Regions from separate parts of the Gudongella oleilytica genome, predicted to be linked through region 1. Evidence: riboswitches for the same ligand, from Rfam matches in the RefSeq annotation. Region 1 holds a riboswitch; the other holds the start of a gene.
What was found. Region 1 has a riboswitch for molybdenum cofactor ahead of EC328_RS10945 (ABC transporter substrate-binding protein). Riboswitches for the same ligand answer to the same signal wherever they lie in the genome.

Region 1 (8,084 bases):
CAGGGATTCCCCGTCAATAAGGAAGTCATAGTCTTCATCTGCCAGAGGCACAAAGTCCAAGCCCATTGCGTTAGCTGCTGAAAGCACGCCAAGTCCCGTATCGGCGGATCCCGTCAAAACAGCAGAAGCCACGGCCATATGAGTTGAGAGCTCTCTTTGATATCCCCTGATATCCCCAGGCTGTATACCTGAGAGCTGCAGCCTGTAATCGAGGAGCACTCTTGTTCCTGCCCCTCTTTGCCTGTTGGCGAATACTACATCTTCTCTTACGAGGTCATCTGTACCTTCTATTTTCTTAGGGTTGCCCTTTTTGACAATAAAGCCTTGCAGCCTTTGTATCCCCTTGATCAGAACCATTTTTCTACCCGGGAAATATTTTTTAATGTAGCTTATATTGTATTCTCCCGTATCCATATCCAGCAGGTGTATGGGAGCAAGGTGGCATTCGTTTCTTCTAAGACTCATAATCCCTCCCATACTCCCGACGTGGGAGGATGAAAGCTTCATCATATCTCCTATAATGTCCATTACAAGGTCATGACTGCCGATCGATACGAGGGTGTCTCTTATTTGTGATAAAGGCTTGAGCAGCTCGACCTCTATTTGGTCTCCTGCTTCGTATCCCTCAACGTTTCTTGGGATTATGCCAAGACCATCAGCCTTTACAAGGCTCATACTTACCCCCGCTCCACCAGAAAGTGGTGTTGCGATAAGTCTGTCCCCTACCTGTCCAAGGCTTACTCTTATGACTTCCTTGTTTTTTAGCGATGAAACCAGACGCCTTGATATAGTTGCCTTAACAGTCTCATATATCTCCCCCCGATCCCCCAGATACTTTAGGATCACTGGTTTGGCGAAAATGTCGAAAACCATGAAGGCGGAGACAGGATATCCCGGTATTCCTATTACCGGCTTTTCATTTATTACTCCTAGTATTGTAGGCTTTCCCGGCTTCATTGCAACGCCATGGACAACTACTTCTCCAAGCTCTCTAATTAGGTTGACCGTGTAATCCTTCGTCCCTGCAGAGGAACCGGCATTTATCAATACCACATCATTCTCGTCAACCGCCAGAAGGATAAGCCTTTTTAGCTTCTCATAATCATCCTCCATTGGAGAGTATCTATTTCCAATGCCTCCAAGGCTTTCTACCAAGCCCTTGAATACGTAGGAATTTGAGTCGATTATCGTTCCTTCCCTCACCTGAGAAATCTCCTCAACGATCTCGGAACCTGTCGGTATTATCCCCACCCTCGGCTTAGCATATACAGGCACCTGTGCTATGCCTCCTGAAAGCAAGGCTCCCAGATCCATAGGTCTTATTTTATGCCTTGACGGCAATATCATCTCTGTTGCAACGATGTCCTCTCCAATCTGTCTTACATGCTGATAAGGGTATGAGGGCTGAAGGATCTCAACCCTTCCATTTCCTTTCTCAAGGACCTCCTCGATCATTATCACAGAATCATAGGGTTCCTTAATTGGATTCCCAGTGTTGATATAGATGAAGTCCTCACCCTCAATAAGAGTCATGGGTCTGCTTTCTATTGCTCCTACGGTTTTCTTGGACTCCACGGCTATTCCATCCATGGCAGCCGCATTGTAGCCAGGCGACGAAACCAATGCATATACGGCCTCAAAGGTCACTCTTCCAAGCGCTTCTGAGGTGGGAACCATATCTCTCTTCCCTGAGATTTTAAGCCTGTCCAGATATCTCGACCTTGCCTCGTCAACATCCACATTATCGATATAGGTAGTTCTTTCCATTTTAACTCCTCCTAAATAAGGAATACATCCCTTAGCTCGCCCTTATTGACTCCCTCCTCGTGCTCCTTGATCACTATATAACCCTGGGAGCCTGAAAGCAGGGTTATCATGCCTGACTTTCCAAAGCTTGGAATTGCCAGATACTCTCCATCTTCCTTATCCAGGCGTACCATGTGATAGGTTTCCTTGCCTGGAGAGGATGGGAAGTTTTGTGTCACCAAAGCCCTAACCTGTGGGAGAATATCCTCCCTATTCATCAGACTCCTTATAAATGGCTCAACAATAGCCTTGAAGACAACTATGGAGGAAACAGGATGGCCGGGTAATCCAACGACCAGCTTACCCCTTCCATCCCCAACTATAGTAGGCTTACCAGGTTTGATCGCAAGTCCGTGTATAAGTACTCCTTTACCGCCAAGAGCTTCTATTACCTGGTACGTATAATCTCTCGTCCCAACCGAGCTGCCTCCTGAAAGTATAAGGATGTCACATTTTTCTAATCCTTCCAATACTCCTTTAAGCAGCTGATCGTAATCATCTCCGATTATAACCCTCCCGGATATCTCTCCGCCAAGACTCTCCACCAGGGAACCAATCGAATAGGAGTTTATGTCTCTTATCTTTCCAATATCTAGCTTATCCCTGATTTCGATTATCTCATCACCTGTTGAAATTATATGGACCCTGGGCTTTTTATATACCTTCGCCTTAGTTATTCCGAGGCTTGCAAGCACCCCTATACCTTGAGGCGTCAGCCTGTAACCCTTTCTAAGGACCGTCTGACCGACCCTGACGTCCTCTCCCTTAAACAGAATATTCTCTCCTACAGATACGGGCTTGTAGATAAGGAGTGTATTGTCGTCCATTTTTTCGGTATTTTCTATCATCACCATTGCCGTTGCACCTTTAGGGATCATCCCTCCTGTTGGCACATAAACGGTTTCACCGCTTTTTATAGTTAGTGCAGCTTCCTCGCCCATCCTTACCTCCCCCTTTATCATAAGAAGCGATGGGATAGAGTCTGTTGCACCATGGCTGTCCTCGGCTACTATTGCATAACCGTCCACCGTTGACCTGTCAAATCCAGGCACATCCTCTTCGGATACCACATCCTCGGACAAAGTCCTGCCTGTGGTCTTCTCCAGCTCCAATTCCTCACTCTGGAGAGTATATCCGGAGAATTCATCCAGAACCAGTTTTCTTGCGTCTTCGACTGAAGATACCTTAAAGAACTCCATTTATATCATCCTTCCCAATTCAAGTTTGATTTGGTTGTGGCATAGTCTTTCAGCCTGCTCCATATTGTGGGTTATAATAACTATAGTTGCACCGGTTTCATGGTTGTATCTTCTAATAGCCCCTTCCATCCTCAAGGTTGAGTCAGGGTCCAAGTTTGAGGTTGGCTCATCCAGGAGTAAAAGACTGGGCCTTATGGAAAGTGCTCTTGCCATAGCCACCTTTTGTGCCTCGCCACCTGAGAGTTGATGCCCTTTCTTTTTTAACAGCTCCTCTATTCCAAGACTTTCAGCTGCCCATAATACTTCTTTATCTATTTTTTCCTTGCTCTTAGCGCGAATTTGCAGAGGATAGGCAATATTGTCGTAGACCGTCCTCCTAAAAAGATATGGTTTTTGGAATACGAGTGTCATCGACTCTCTTATATGGTTGCTTATAGGGAGTCCGTCATAGGTTACCTCCCCTTCGAAGCTGTCGTCAAGTCCAGCAATTATATGCAGGAGTGTCGTTTTTCCAGCCCCGTTGGAGCCGGTTACCCCTGTAATCATCCCGCGAGGGACGGTTAGTTCATCTATATCTAAAACCATCGAATTTCGGTATTTTTTTCTAGTTCCAATCAGCTTGATCTCCATTATTCTTCCTCCTGACTATATGAGTAAATCAGGCTGTGGATCCCAAAGGAAACCACAAGCAGGATAATCCCAAGAGCAATTGCCATTGGATAATCTCCCATGGAGTTCATCATTGATATTGCGGTCGTCATCACCCGGGTCTGTCCCTTGATATTGCCGCCCACTATCATTACTGCCCCTACTTCAGATATGGCTCTTGAAAATGCAGTAGCAACATTCACGAGAATGTCTATTTTTAATTCTCTAATAATCAGTATCACTGAATCGAGTCTGTTTCCTCCAAGGGTCCTCGAAACTTTCTCCAGAGGGATCCCTCTGTTTTTGGATAGGTTGTATGTAAGCCCAAGTATAAGCGGTATTACAAGTATCGTCTGAGCGATTATCATCGCTGCAGGGGTGTAAAGAAGCCTTAAATATCCGAATGGCCCTCTTCTTGCCAGAAGCAGTGCTACCACGAGACCTACGATCACTGAGGGGATGCTCATGAAGGTATATACAGTTCTTGAAAATATTCTTTTGCCTCTAAATGGCTTTATGCCAAGATAAACCCCCAGAGGAACAAAGATAAGGGAGGCGACCACGGTAGCACTTGTGGATACCAGAAGCGACAGAATGATTATTCTATACACCTCGCTATCAAATCCAGACAGAAGCCTTATTGCCTCTCCAAATCCCTGTGCTATATAATCCATGATCCCTCACCTCCTTTGTTGGTATAATTACTTGATAAAGCTTATATGAAACTATTTGCCATAGTTTGGTATAAACAAAGGCTCGCCATATTCCTCGACCCCAAATTGCGATATAAGCTCCTGTCCTTCTTCTGAAATCAGCCAGTCCATAAACTTCAATGCTCCAGACTCATTGATCATATCTCCCTTGTTTGGATTGACAGGTATTATTCCATACTGATTGAAAAGATCTTCATCTCCCTCGACAACGACCTCCAGTTGAAGTGTATCCTTAAGTGCAAGGTAGGTCGCTCTGTCGGTCAGGGTATATCCTTGTCTTTCGTCAGCTATCTTAAGGACATCCCCCATACCTGCACCGGCTTCGATATACCACTCGCCAGCAGGCTCAATAGAAAGTGCCTTCCAGAGTCCCAGCTCCTTCTTGTGAGTTCCTGAGTCATCTCCTCTCGATACAAATTGGAGTCCCTTTTCATTGATTGCTGCAAGTGCTGCATCGATATCATTACCATAGATAATTTCGCCATCAGCTGGTCCCACTAGTACAAAATCATTGTACATTACGTCATTCCTTACTGTACCATGGCCTTCCTCAACCAGCTTCAGCTCGTCTGCCTTGGCGTGGACCAAAAGAACGTCAGCCTCGCCATCTCTTCCCATTTGCAGAGCGTTTCCGGTTCCAACAGCAATTGTCTTAACTTCGATCCCGGTCTCCTCGGTGAAGATTGGGAGCAGAAAGTCGAGAAGTCCTGAGTCTTGTGTACTTGTAGTCGTTGCGAGGATTATGCTTTCCTCAACGACAGGTTCAGACTCAGCTGCAGGCTCCTCTGCAGGAGTATTTGCCGGCGCTTCTACAGGTGCTTCAGTCTTTGGTGCACAACCGGACACAGTTCCAAGGATTAGTAAGAGGAGAAGTACATATGTAAGCGTTTTTTTCATGATGACCACTCTCCTTTAATTTTGGGAAACAAAAAAGACAACCAGAAAGAAAGGTTGCCTTAATAAACATCTTCCTTTCCAAACGGGAGGCTCAGAGATTTCCCTCTAAACCCGACGGCACTGGGTCATGGCTATGCTTTAGACCTTCGTGCTCGGAAAATTGCTGTAGATATTCAGTTTGTCTCCTCTTGCAAATCCGATCAGTGTAATTCCGGTTTCCTGAGCCAGCCTGACAGCCAGCTCTGTAGGTGCAGACCTTGAAGCGATAACAGGTATTCCCTGCTTAGCTGCTTTTATTAGCAGCTCGGAGGATACCCTTCCTGTTGTAAGCACCAGCTTGTCAGACAACTCTTTGCCCTCAAGCCTGGCTCTTCCGATAAGCTTGTCCATTGCATTGTGCCTTCCAATATCCTCCTCCTGAAAGAGGAGCTCCGAACTATTGCACAAGGCACATCCATGTACACCTCCAGTATCCCGAAAGAGCAGAGAGTTCCGATTGAACTCTCTCATTAATTGTAGCACAATACTTGGATGAATTTCCATTCTTTTCTGTATTTTTATAGCCTTTGTCTGATCTACAGCATTATAGAACGAGGTGCCCTTTCCACAGCCCGAGGTTATGGTCCTTCTCCCTATAAGCCTTTCCCTAAGCGGTCTTTTTATTTCTGTATTCACGGTGGCTTGTCCTGCTTCTTCCTCTACGTTCAGCTCAATGATCTCATCTATATCGTCTATGAAGCTTTCAGACAAAAGGAACCCTGTTATCAACTCCTTGAGAGAGGTAGGCGTGCATAAAAGAGTAACAAGCTCCTCACCGTTCAAGTGTATGGTCAATGGGTATTCGACTATAACCCGATCCTCTTCGATTGTTGATTCTCCGCTTCTCCACCGCGAAACCATTACCCTATTCGTCGTTTTCAACAAAGGTTCCCTCCTCTGTATACTTTAGAAGGTCCTCGCGGGTATTAAGATTAAAAAACATTCCCCAGTCAGGGCTGAAGCCCCTGGCAACCTCCTCGGGTATATACTCAACATTGTGGTTCATAAGAAGTCTGTGCACAGCCTTTCCTCCCCCCATGAGAAAGCTTTCTATATGATCGATCAAAGCCTTACTATAGAAAGCGTTAAAGGGCTCGATCCAATCGCCGAATTTGGTGATGCAAGCCATTGACTCATTCTTATTCAGCAGCTCCATCATATAGTCTATATATTTGGTGTTTAATTGAGGCATGTCGCAGGCTATGACGAAGGAATATTCCGAAGAAGCAGCAGAAAGCCCGGCATGTATCCCTGATAAGGGGCCCATGTCGGGGATTATATCACCTGTTATTTTGTCTGCCAGTCCAATGTACAGCTCTGGTCTGTTAGTCACCACTATGGTCTCGTCAAAGCTGCCTCCAAGTCTTCTAATAAGCCCTTCGATCAGACTTCTTTCCCGAAGCCTAAGAAGCTGTTTGTCAAAGCCCATTCGGGTGCTTTTTCCACCAGCGAGGATTATTGCAGAACCAAAACGCTTCATATCAATCACCGCTTCTTGCACATTCTCCATCTCTTCCGGTCATGATCTCCAATCCGTGGTGAACGCTGTCCATAATAAAATCCAGAGATTCTTTTACAGCCTTCGGACTTCCCGGTAAATTTATTATCAGAGAGCTTTTGCGAATTCCGGAAACCGCTCTTGAAAGCATAGCGCGAGGAGTTATTTGAAGGCTTAGTCCCCTTATTGCTTCCGATATCCCGGGAGCCATTCTGTCGCAAACACTTATTGTAGCCTCAGGAGTAACGTCTCTCATACTGAATCCAGTACCACCGGTTGTAAGAATAAGGTCTACCATGACCTCATCTGAAAGTCTTATCATCTCCTGGGCCAATAGATCCTTTTCGTCGGGAAGTATCCTATAGCTTACGACCTGATAGCCTCTATTCTCCATGATATCCCTGATCAGCGCTCCTGAAAGATCCTCTCTGTCTCCCCTGGAGCCCTTATCGCTTGCCGTGATTATTCCTACCTTAAACATATTAACCTCCCCAGGGAAGGGTCATGTATTCCTTCATCCTTCTGTCGTATTCAGACTTGAAAATCCTTTCGTGGCCTTCCTCCCATTTTGAGAGCTTAGTGAATATTGCTTTTATCCCCTCTTCCTTAGCATACTCGGCGGCTCTCTCATAGAACTCCTTGTAGTCTCTCTCAATTAAATATGCCATCCTCAGTATTGTAAGATCAGGAATATCAGACTCCTTAAGCGTCTCCTCAATATGCTCTGATTCCTCTCTGGCTTTAAATATATCCTCTTCTCTGTCCATGACCTCCCCGGATGTATCAAAGCCTCCGTTGTCCCCATAAGCCTTAAGCTGTCTTTCCAAATAAGCATAATGCTCCATTTCAACATCTGATAGATCCTGGAACAACTTTTGTGTGGTCGGATTTGAGAAATGTCCAGCCTTTTCCTTGAAGAAATTGCTGCCGTCCAGCTCCATCTGCATAGCATATTTCAATACCTGTTCATAATCCATCATAGCACCTCCTGAACTCTTTCAATCCTTACTGCTGCTACCTTTAGCTCCGGTATTTTTGCTATTTCGTCAGTTGCTGTATTGGTCAGGTAATTTGCCTGCCCCTCAGAGTAATGGAATGGCATGAATACAACATCTTCGCCGATTCTATCTGTGACCCTTGCCCTTGCATGAGTTTCGCCCCTTCTTGAGGTAAGCCTTATCATATCCCCTTCTGATATGCCAAGCTTATTTGCAGTAGTTTCATTTATCTCGACAAAGGAGCTTGGCGCCAAGGTCATAAGACCTTCTTCTCTTCCTGTCATAG
Region 2 (8,084 bases), 670 kb from region 1:
ATAATCCAGCATTGACTCAAGCTGTCTTAGTGTAAAGGTCATTGGCTCCTTTACCTGAGAGCCTGTCACTCTCAAAACAGGTTGATCTAAATACTCTTTATATGCTCCCTGATTGTGGTTCCAGGTCGATGTAGAGTCTACAGATGAAGCAGTCTCCACACCTGTTCCTTGTTGGTTGATCGTACCTGTTCCAATAGCTTCTCCCTCTCCAACTATGATCTCCTTTATATATTGTACCTGATTAGAACCATTGGTATCATTATATCCTGTCTTACCAAATATTATCCTCAATGGCCCGCCGTCATTTCCTAAACCAGGGTTGAATCCTTCATCAGTCGGCCTTGTAACGTATGGATATCCATTGAAACCATAGGCTACGAGTGGTGGCATGCCTGATTTGACCGGCTTAACATTTGAACCGTCGAACTTGCCATCTCCCAAATCTTGGGAGTCCTTCTCGTAATAACCATAAAGCTGGTAGTTCTTTATCTCTCCTATGGTCATTGGTGCAAAATTATAATTATCTGCCGCAACGAATCTAATCTTGGTATCATTGGGAGTCTTAGGATCAAGACCAGCTTTTAGAAGGAGATCCCACAGCTTGACTCCCTTATAGTTGTTATAATACCAGAAATACTCGCTATTTGAGAGACTGTACTCACCTGTATACTTGATATCGTCCATTGCCTCAATTTCCGATACCTTATATCTAATCTCCTTGCCAAGCGCATCTCCATGTATTATTATTTCATAATCAGTGTATTCAGTAGAGTTAAATGGAGCATAGGAATGTTCAAATATATTTTTTGCGTCCTTTTCCTCAACGTAGATATATGCAACATTTGAAAATTCCCTGGCAGAGGCTTTATCCTGCTCATATACCAGCTTGAAGCATCCATTGTCGTTGAATTTATCCTGCTTAAAACCTACGTCCGAGTCGAGGTACACATATGGCACCTCATTTACTCCATAGGCAATAGTGTATTTGTCCGCATCCTCTAAAGGTACTGTAAGTATAGTCTGTCTGGATTTACTCTTGAATGTAATATTTCCTGCATTTGGTCGCAGCTTTACATAGTTCTCCAAAAGGCTCTTGGCATCTACTCCCTCGTAGCTGTTCAGGAATACTCCTTGGTCAGTTTTTTCGTAGTATTCAACTACTGCCTGTTCCTTGGTGTTTTCCTCTATTTGCCTTAAGGAAATGGCTCTGTAGCCTTCTACAGCAGGTCCCTCAATAGTAAAGGTAGCTCCTGAAATGGCATCGATATTATATGGCGCTCCCGGATAGCTGATGTGTTTGTAAGGAGAAGCTGAACCCACATCAGCAAATCTTTCCTCGCCAACTATTATTTTTACAACTTGCTTTCCCCATTTGGATAAATTCATGTCATTTATACCTGCCTGACCAAATACAAGCTTGGGAAAATCCTTATCAAGGTCACTTTCGGTGAGAGCTCTGTCGCTCCAACTGACGGGAGGTGCAAAACTGTCCTTAGGATAGTCTGCAAGTACTGCTGAATATCTGGCTATCATTGCTGGTGCTGATTTTTTGCTCTCCACGGTAAAATCGGGATAAGTGTATGTACCCTTAAGCTCGCTTATCGTCTTCTTGAAGGTAAAACCATCTGAACAGATAAAGGTCATCTCCCAATCTGTTCCTGATATAAGGTTTTCTGTTCCAATAAGCTCGAACAGATCATAGCCCTTCACCTTTGTTATCTTGTGAAAATTCAAGCTATTGTTCCCAGAAAAAACTGCTTCCTTTATAGTATATCGGTCCCAGTCATCAGGACCTATGGATATCTGGTTATTTATACCTGTGCCGGTTATCGTAAGATCCACTGCTTCTGCTCTCGCTATTGGGATACCTGGAAGAAATAGTGTCAGTGAAAGGATAATCGATAACCAAGCTTTGGCCAGCTTCCTATTTTTCATAATTGCACCTCCTGTGCTATGAAAAGAGCGAAGACTTTTGCCCTCGCTCTATCCGTCCTATTCTTTACTCTAAATCCTGCTCGGCGAACAGGGTGTTATATACTATTACAGCTGCTTCAGCTCTGTTGACTACCTTTGTTGGTTGGAATTGGCCCTCTGCAACGCCAGCAAATACTCCCTGAGCTTCTAGCCAAGCTACTTCGTTTGCAGCCCACTCAGGTACTAAGAGCTTGTCTTCGTAATTGGATTTTTCCATCACAAATTTATTCAACTTCTCCTGTGCAACTACCTCTGCCATAACTGCAGCTCTACCAGCAACAGCTGCAATTTCTTGTCTATTTATTACTTTAATCGGCATAAAGGTTCCATCTGGGTAGCCTGTGAATATACCATTATCTACTGCTGTCTGAACATATGGTGCAAACCAATCACTTGCTTTGACATCGCTGAACCCGCCCTTATACTCTACAAGCTCATAGCCAAGAGAAACTACCGCTATCTTGCAGAACTCTGCTCTTGTGAAGCTACCTGCAGGGTCAAACAAATCGTTGCCCTTTCCATTTACTATTCCCTTTTGTGCCAAGCCTTCAATAGCAGATTTTGCGAAGGCGAATTCATCCGTTAAATCTGTAAATACAACTGCCGCAGGCTCTTCAGCTACAGGATCCTCGACAACAGGTTCTTCAACAATCGGCTCTATTGCTTCTCCTACTGTAATTTCAGCCACTAGCTTAAATACTGTTCCAAATTCACCTGATTCTTTAACCTTTCTATATACGACTATTTCATCTGTTTCAGGATTCTCGTCATTGTCTATAGCTAAACCATTTACTTCATATGCTATTACATACTTTAGACTTTCTGCCATAATATCTGTAAGCATTTGAGGGTCGATCGGATAACCATCTGAAGCAACCATAGCAACCTCAGCCTCTTCTACTTTAAGCCCCGCAAGCTCTCTAAGTACATATGCAAGACTTACGCCTTTAACTGTAACAGTCTTTTCACCTGTTTTGCTGTTATATATGTATTCCTCGTCGATTTGTGCTTCCTCTGGCATTGCCTTAAGCTCATCCAAAGTCAGTGAAAGCTCTTTTTCTACCCCTGCACCATTAATAACTACAACTGCTTCGCCTTCTGCAAATACAACCTGTGAGAAAAGCATAGCAATAACTAATAATAAAGCAGATACCTTTTTAAACTTTGTCATAATCCATCCACCTTTCATGTTTTGTTTGTACTCCGCAGGAAAGGAATGACTGCAAAAACAAAAAGCAGCATTCCCAATGGAAATACTGCATAACTCTCCTTTCCATCAGGAGGCCCCGCCGTTTCCAGCTGAACCCTATCGGTTTATAAACCATAAATAATCGAAGGTCAATAAACTCGGAGATTTATTTATTCAACAATATTTTAACATAATGTGTAATCTATGTAAAGCGATACGACAATAGTGTACTTTGTTCCCTCAAAAAAGGGAGTCCCCCTGCTTCTGGAAGAACCGTCCGCAAGGGGATGTATTGAGAGGTATTAGATGTTAGCTGTTTAATATTTACATCTATATTATACTATTGTTTTTAAGAAATGTAAGTACCATTTTTGCATGATTTTCAGATATTAGAACATTTTTTCAAAACCAATTTCGGATTTTCACCCCCGATTGGAAATTGCCTTCCATGAAATGAGATGTTTGCTGAATCTCATATGAGCACCTAAATAATCACAGGCGTACCAGGACTTAAGTCCTTTTAAGCGATAAAACCCTGTTCCATACAAGTTTTAATCATAACTCCAGTACTGTACCCGCAGAAACGTAATCGATTTTGTGACCCAGTTTCCCCTTAAGCCATTTGAACTGGTCATAGCCTGTGCAATGTGCTGTGTAGAGTATGGCGCCTGATTTATCCAGCTCATCGGCTACCTTGGTGAGAAATTCCAAATCGCTCTGATCATCCAGCTTCAAATCGTATAGATGGAATCCTCCTATCACATGAGTTATGGGGAGGTCAGAGTTTTCTGCAGCTTGTCTTAAAATATTTGCGATGCCTCTATGTGAGCATCCGGTAAATAGTACCCTCTTTTTCCCATCTTTAATGATCAGATTCTGTTCATGGTGGAAGTCATCGACCTGCCATTCCTCTCCCTTCTTCATAAGAAGGTGCGAATTTCCCTCAGGCACGAGATAGTCCCCATTGATCCTTGAAAACAATATCAAATCATCATCAAAGAAAATATCCTCGTCTACCAGTGTAATCCTGTCCTGGTTCTCTAATGATGGCTCAACACCAGCATCCTCAATATCTCCATCCTTATCGGAAGCATGGGGTATAAATGCCTCACGTTGCATGTATATCCTCGCTTTATCGTTTTTCTCAAGAAATGACGCTATACCCCCGGCATGATCATAATGCCCGTGGGAAATTATAACAATATCCACATCTGCAAGATCTACGTCGAGTTTCTCTGCATTGGAAAGAAACTTATCAGTTTCTCCGGTGTCGAAAAGGAGCTTCCTTGTATCGGTTTCAATATATAGGCTCAATCCATGCTCTGTCAAATACTCATCAGATTTTCCCCTGTTCTCCATAAGTGCTTTTATGATCATTATGACTCCTCCTAAATATGGGTTTCATTATGTGCATATATACCCTTTAATACTGTACTATAGCAATTGGTTGACTTTTATGCAAAAAAAAGGTACATTGTTTGATAAGAAAGGTGGGGATCAAATGAAAAACAACTTAAAGGAAAAGCTTGTCTCAGGCGGTAAAGCCATCGGCACCTTTTTTGAGGTAGGAGGAGAGACAGCTGTTGAAGGGCTTGGGTACACAGGCCTCGATTACATAATCATAGATACGGAACATGGCCCCTTTGAGGTAGAGAGCACAATGGGCCTTATAAGGGCCGCTGAGCTCAAGGAGCTTGTACCCCTTGTCAGAATCAAGGACGTATCAAGACCTTCAGTTCTCAAGAATCTTGATATTGGTGCCATAGGACTGGTCGTACCGTGTGTGGAAACAGTCGAAGAAGCCAAATCTCTCGTTGAGTGGGCTAAATACTACCCGGTTGGTAAAAGAGGATTTTTCACAGCGAGAAAAGCAGGGTTTGGTTACGAGGATTTTTCAAGAAACGTTATGGAATATTTCAAAACCTGCAACAGAGAGACTTTGCTGATACCGCAATGTGAAACAAAGAGATGTCTGGATAACATCGAGGCTATAGCTGCTCTTGAAGGAGTAGACGGTATATTTATTGGTCCATATGACCTGTCGGTGGGTCTTGGTATACCTGCCCAATTCAATGAACCGGTTTTCAAGGAAGCTATTGCAAGGATATTAAAGGCATGCAAGGATAGCAACAAATTAAGCTTTATATTCACAGCTGATCCTGCAATGGCTATAGGTTATCTTGAGCAAGGCTTTGACAGTGTTACCATATCTACGGATATTGCATTTTATATTGCAGGGATCAAGTCTATGGTAGATGGAATAAAGAATCAGGAGGGATGGAAATGGTGAAGTTAGCGAATAGAATGACAAAATTTTCGGGTGACGATTTAGCTGATATTCTGAGATATTCTCTCGACCCTTCAGTTATTTCCTTTAGTATGGGAAGTCCAGCAAGAGAGCTTTATCCGGTTGACGCTATCAGGGAGATAGTCGACGAGGTACTTGCCAATGACTCACAAAGATCATTGTCATATGGCTCGACAGATGGGTGGCAGCCTCTCAAAAAAGCTTATTTGGAGCATGTTGCCAAACCTAAGGGTGTTATTGCTTCAGAAGATGAAGTAGTCGTTACTACCGGATCTACTCAAGGGGTTGACCTTTTGACGCAAATCCTCATTGATCCAGGTGATTGTATTCTTGTAGAGTCACCAACTTATTTAAATACTATCTCGGTTTTCAAGAAATATGAAGCTAAGCTTGTTTCAGTCAAAATGGACGACGAAGGTATAATTATTTCTGACCTTGAGGAAAAAATCAAGCTGCACAAACCAAAAATGCTATATACCATACCAACCTTCCAGAACCCATCCGGGAAAACCCTTTTGGTTGAAAGAAGAAAGATGATTGCGGACCTTGCCTCCGAATACGACATGATCGTACTTGAGGATGATCCATATTGTGATCTAAGGTACAGGGGGAATTCAGTCCCACCTATCAAGACCTTCGATAAAACAGGTCATGTAGTTCTTGCAAATAGCTTTTCCAAGACTATTGCACCCGGATTAAGGGTCGGAACGATGGTTGGAAGCAAGGAGATCATCGACGCCATAATTCTTGCCAAGGGCATAACTGATACAAACACGCCGATACTTGCACAGGCGATATGCTCCGGTTTCCTTGACAGAGGCCTTCTACCAGCTCATCTTGAAAGCATGGTCCCATTATATCTTGAAAGATTGGATGCAATGCTTGAAGGTATTAGAAAGTATTTCCCCGCTGAAATCAAGTACACTGTTCCCGAGGGCGGCCTATTTGTCTGGGTCGACCTTCCTGATACTGTCAACACCAGGACTCTTTTGAAAAAGGCAGCTGAGGAATATAAGGTGTCCTATGTTCCCGGTTCAGCATTTTGTGTTGATGAGGAAGATGGGATACATTCCATCAGACTCAATTTTTCAGCCAACAATGCCGAAAAAATAGATGAGGGGCTTAAACGCCTTGGCGAGCTCCTGACCAAGGAACTCAATGGCTGATTTTTGATATTATCCAGTTGCTTAAGCTCTGAAGAAAGCTTACAAGTAATATCAGGACAATTACCGTTGCCAGGGTCACGTCAGTCTGGTTTCTCTGATGACCGTATCTGATTGCAAAGTCGCCTAAGCCTCCTCCGCCAACTGCTCCTGCCATGGCAGTAAGTCCTATCAGACTTATTGCAGTTATGGTTACTGCTCGGATGAGTCCGGGAAGACTTTCCTTCAGGTACACACGTCTAATGATTTCGATTGGACTGTTCCCCATTGACAAGGCTGCCTCGATAAGACCTTTATCAAGCTCTGCGAGGGCAGTTTCAACCTGTCTTGCAAAGAACGGGACTGTCCCAAATATCAAAGGTACTATCGCACCCTTTGTGCCTATGGCAGTACCGGCGATCATCCTTGTCAAGGGTATCAGAAGCGCCAGCAGGATTATGAATGGTATGGTTCTGAATATGTTTACTGTTTTATCTAAAACCGAGGAAAGGACGGCATTTTCAAGAATGCCTCCTTTTTTAGTTACTGTAAGGGTGATCCCTATAAATAGTCCTAAGACAAGTGATATTACACCTGAGAACCCTGTCATGAATAGAGTCTGCACGAAGCTATCATAAAACTCAGGAAGCTTTTCCGCGAGATTTGGAAATAAGGTTTGAAATAGCTGCATATCAATTGCCTCCCTTAATCAACTCACTTACCAGGTCAATGTGTTTTTTTATTAGTTCACAGGAGTGTTGGAACTCCTTCAGTTCCTTTTCGCTGAGTTTCATCTGGACTATCTCCTCTACTCCCCTCTTTCCAATGACTGCAGGTACACTGGCGTGTACTCCGGATACCCCATACTCTCCCTCCAATAAAGGAGATACAGGAAGTATCCTCTTCTCGTCATGCAGGATAGCTCTCACAATATCAGTTGCAGCATTGCTTATGCCAAATTCAGTCGATCCCTTTCCAGTCAATACACTATAACCGGCAAATCTCGTTTCCTCAAGAATGGCCTCGGTGTCAAAAGCCCCCAGTGAGTCAATCCTTTCCTTAAAAAACTCATTTATTGGCTTATTCCCGATCGACACCTGAGACCAGGGAATCATCTGGGAACCTCCGTGCTCGCCCATTGAAAACGCATATATCGATTTAACATCTATTCCGGTATCTCTTGAAAGGATCCTTTTTAATCTTGCACTATCCAGCGACGTGCCGGTACTGAAAACCCTGTTCTTTGGAAAACCTGAGGCTTTTCTCACATAGTCAGCTATTACATCCGCCGGATTTGATATGCATAAAAAGATCCCATCAAAGCCTGCTCTTACAATTGAAGGAATCGTATCTCCAAAGGCCTGCAGAGTTTCACCAAGAGTATCAAGTCTGTCCTGGTCCGGTCTTGGAAGTGGACCTGCTGCAACTATTACAATATCGCTGTCCTTAAAGTCATCGACACTTCCAGCCC

Region 2: it holds a riboswitch for molybdenum cofactor, as region 1 does, so the genes downstream of both, EC328_RS07605 (S-layer homology domain-containing protein) here and EC328_RS10945 (ABC transporter substrate-binding protein) in region 1, are expected to answer to the same signal.

Annotation. Positions count from the first base shown of each region.
Region 1 is NZ_CP035130.1:2,256,630-2,264,713, forward strand. It holds gene EC328_RS10925 (molybdopterin biosynthesis protein) at 1-1,767, opposite strand, end outside; gene EC328_RS10930 (molybdopterin molybdotransferase MoeA) at 1,779-3,005, opposite strand; gene EC328_RS10935 (ABC transporter ATP-binding protein) at 3,006-3,635, opposite strand; gene EC328_RS10940 (ABC transporter permease) at 3,635-4,327, opposite strand; gene EC328_RS10945 (ABC transporter substrate-binding protein) at 4,379-5,263, opposite strand; molybdenum cofactor riboswitch at 5,319-5,433, opposite strand; gene fdhD (formate dehydrogenase accessory sulfurtransferase FdhD) at 5,402-6,184, opposite strand; gene mobA (molybdenum cofactor guanylyltransferase) at 6,168-6,782, opposite strand; gene EC328_RS10960 (MogA/MoaB family molybdenum cofactor biosynthesis protein) at 6,784-7,281, opposite strand; gene EC328_RS10965 (ferritin-like domain-containing protein) at 7,283-7,777, opposite strand; gene fdhF (formate dehydrogenase subunit alpha) at 7,777-8,084, opposite strand, start outside.
Region 2 is NZ_CP035130.1:1,589,505-1,597,588, forward strand. It holds gene EC328_RS07600 (S-layer homology domain-containing protein) at 1-1,935, opposite strand, end outside; gene EC328_RS07605 (S-layer homology domain-containing protein) at 2,000-3,145, opposite strand; molybdenum cofactor riboswitch at 3,225-3,339, opposite strand; gene EC328_RS07610 (MBL fold metallo-hydrolase) at 3,719-4,540, opposite strand; gene EC328_RS07615 (HpcH/HpaI aldolase family protein) at 4,665-5,453, shown strand; gene EC328_RS07620 (aminotransferase-like domain-containing protein) at 5,468-6,637, shown strand; gene EC328_RS07625 (methionine ABC transporter permease) at 6,627-7,304, opposite strand; gene EC328_RS07630 (L-lactate dehydrogenase) at 7,306-8,084, opposite strand, start outside.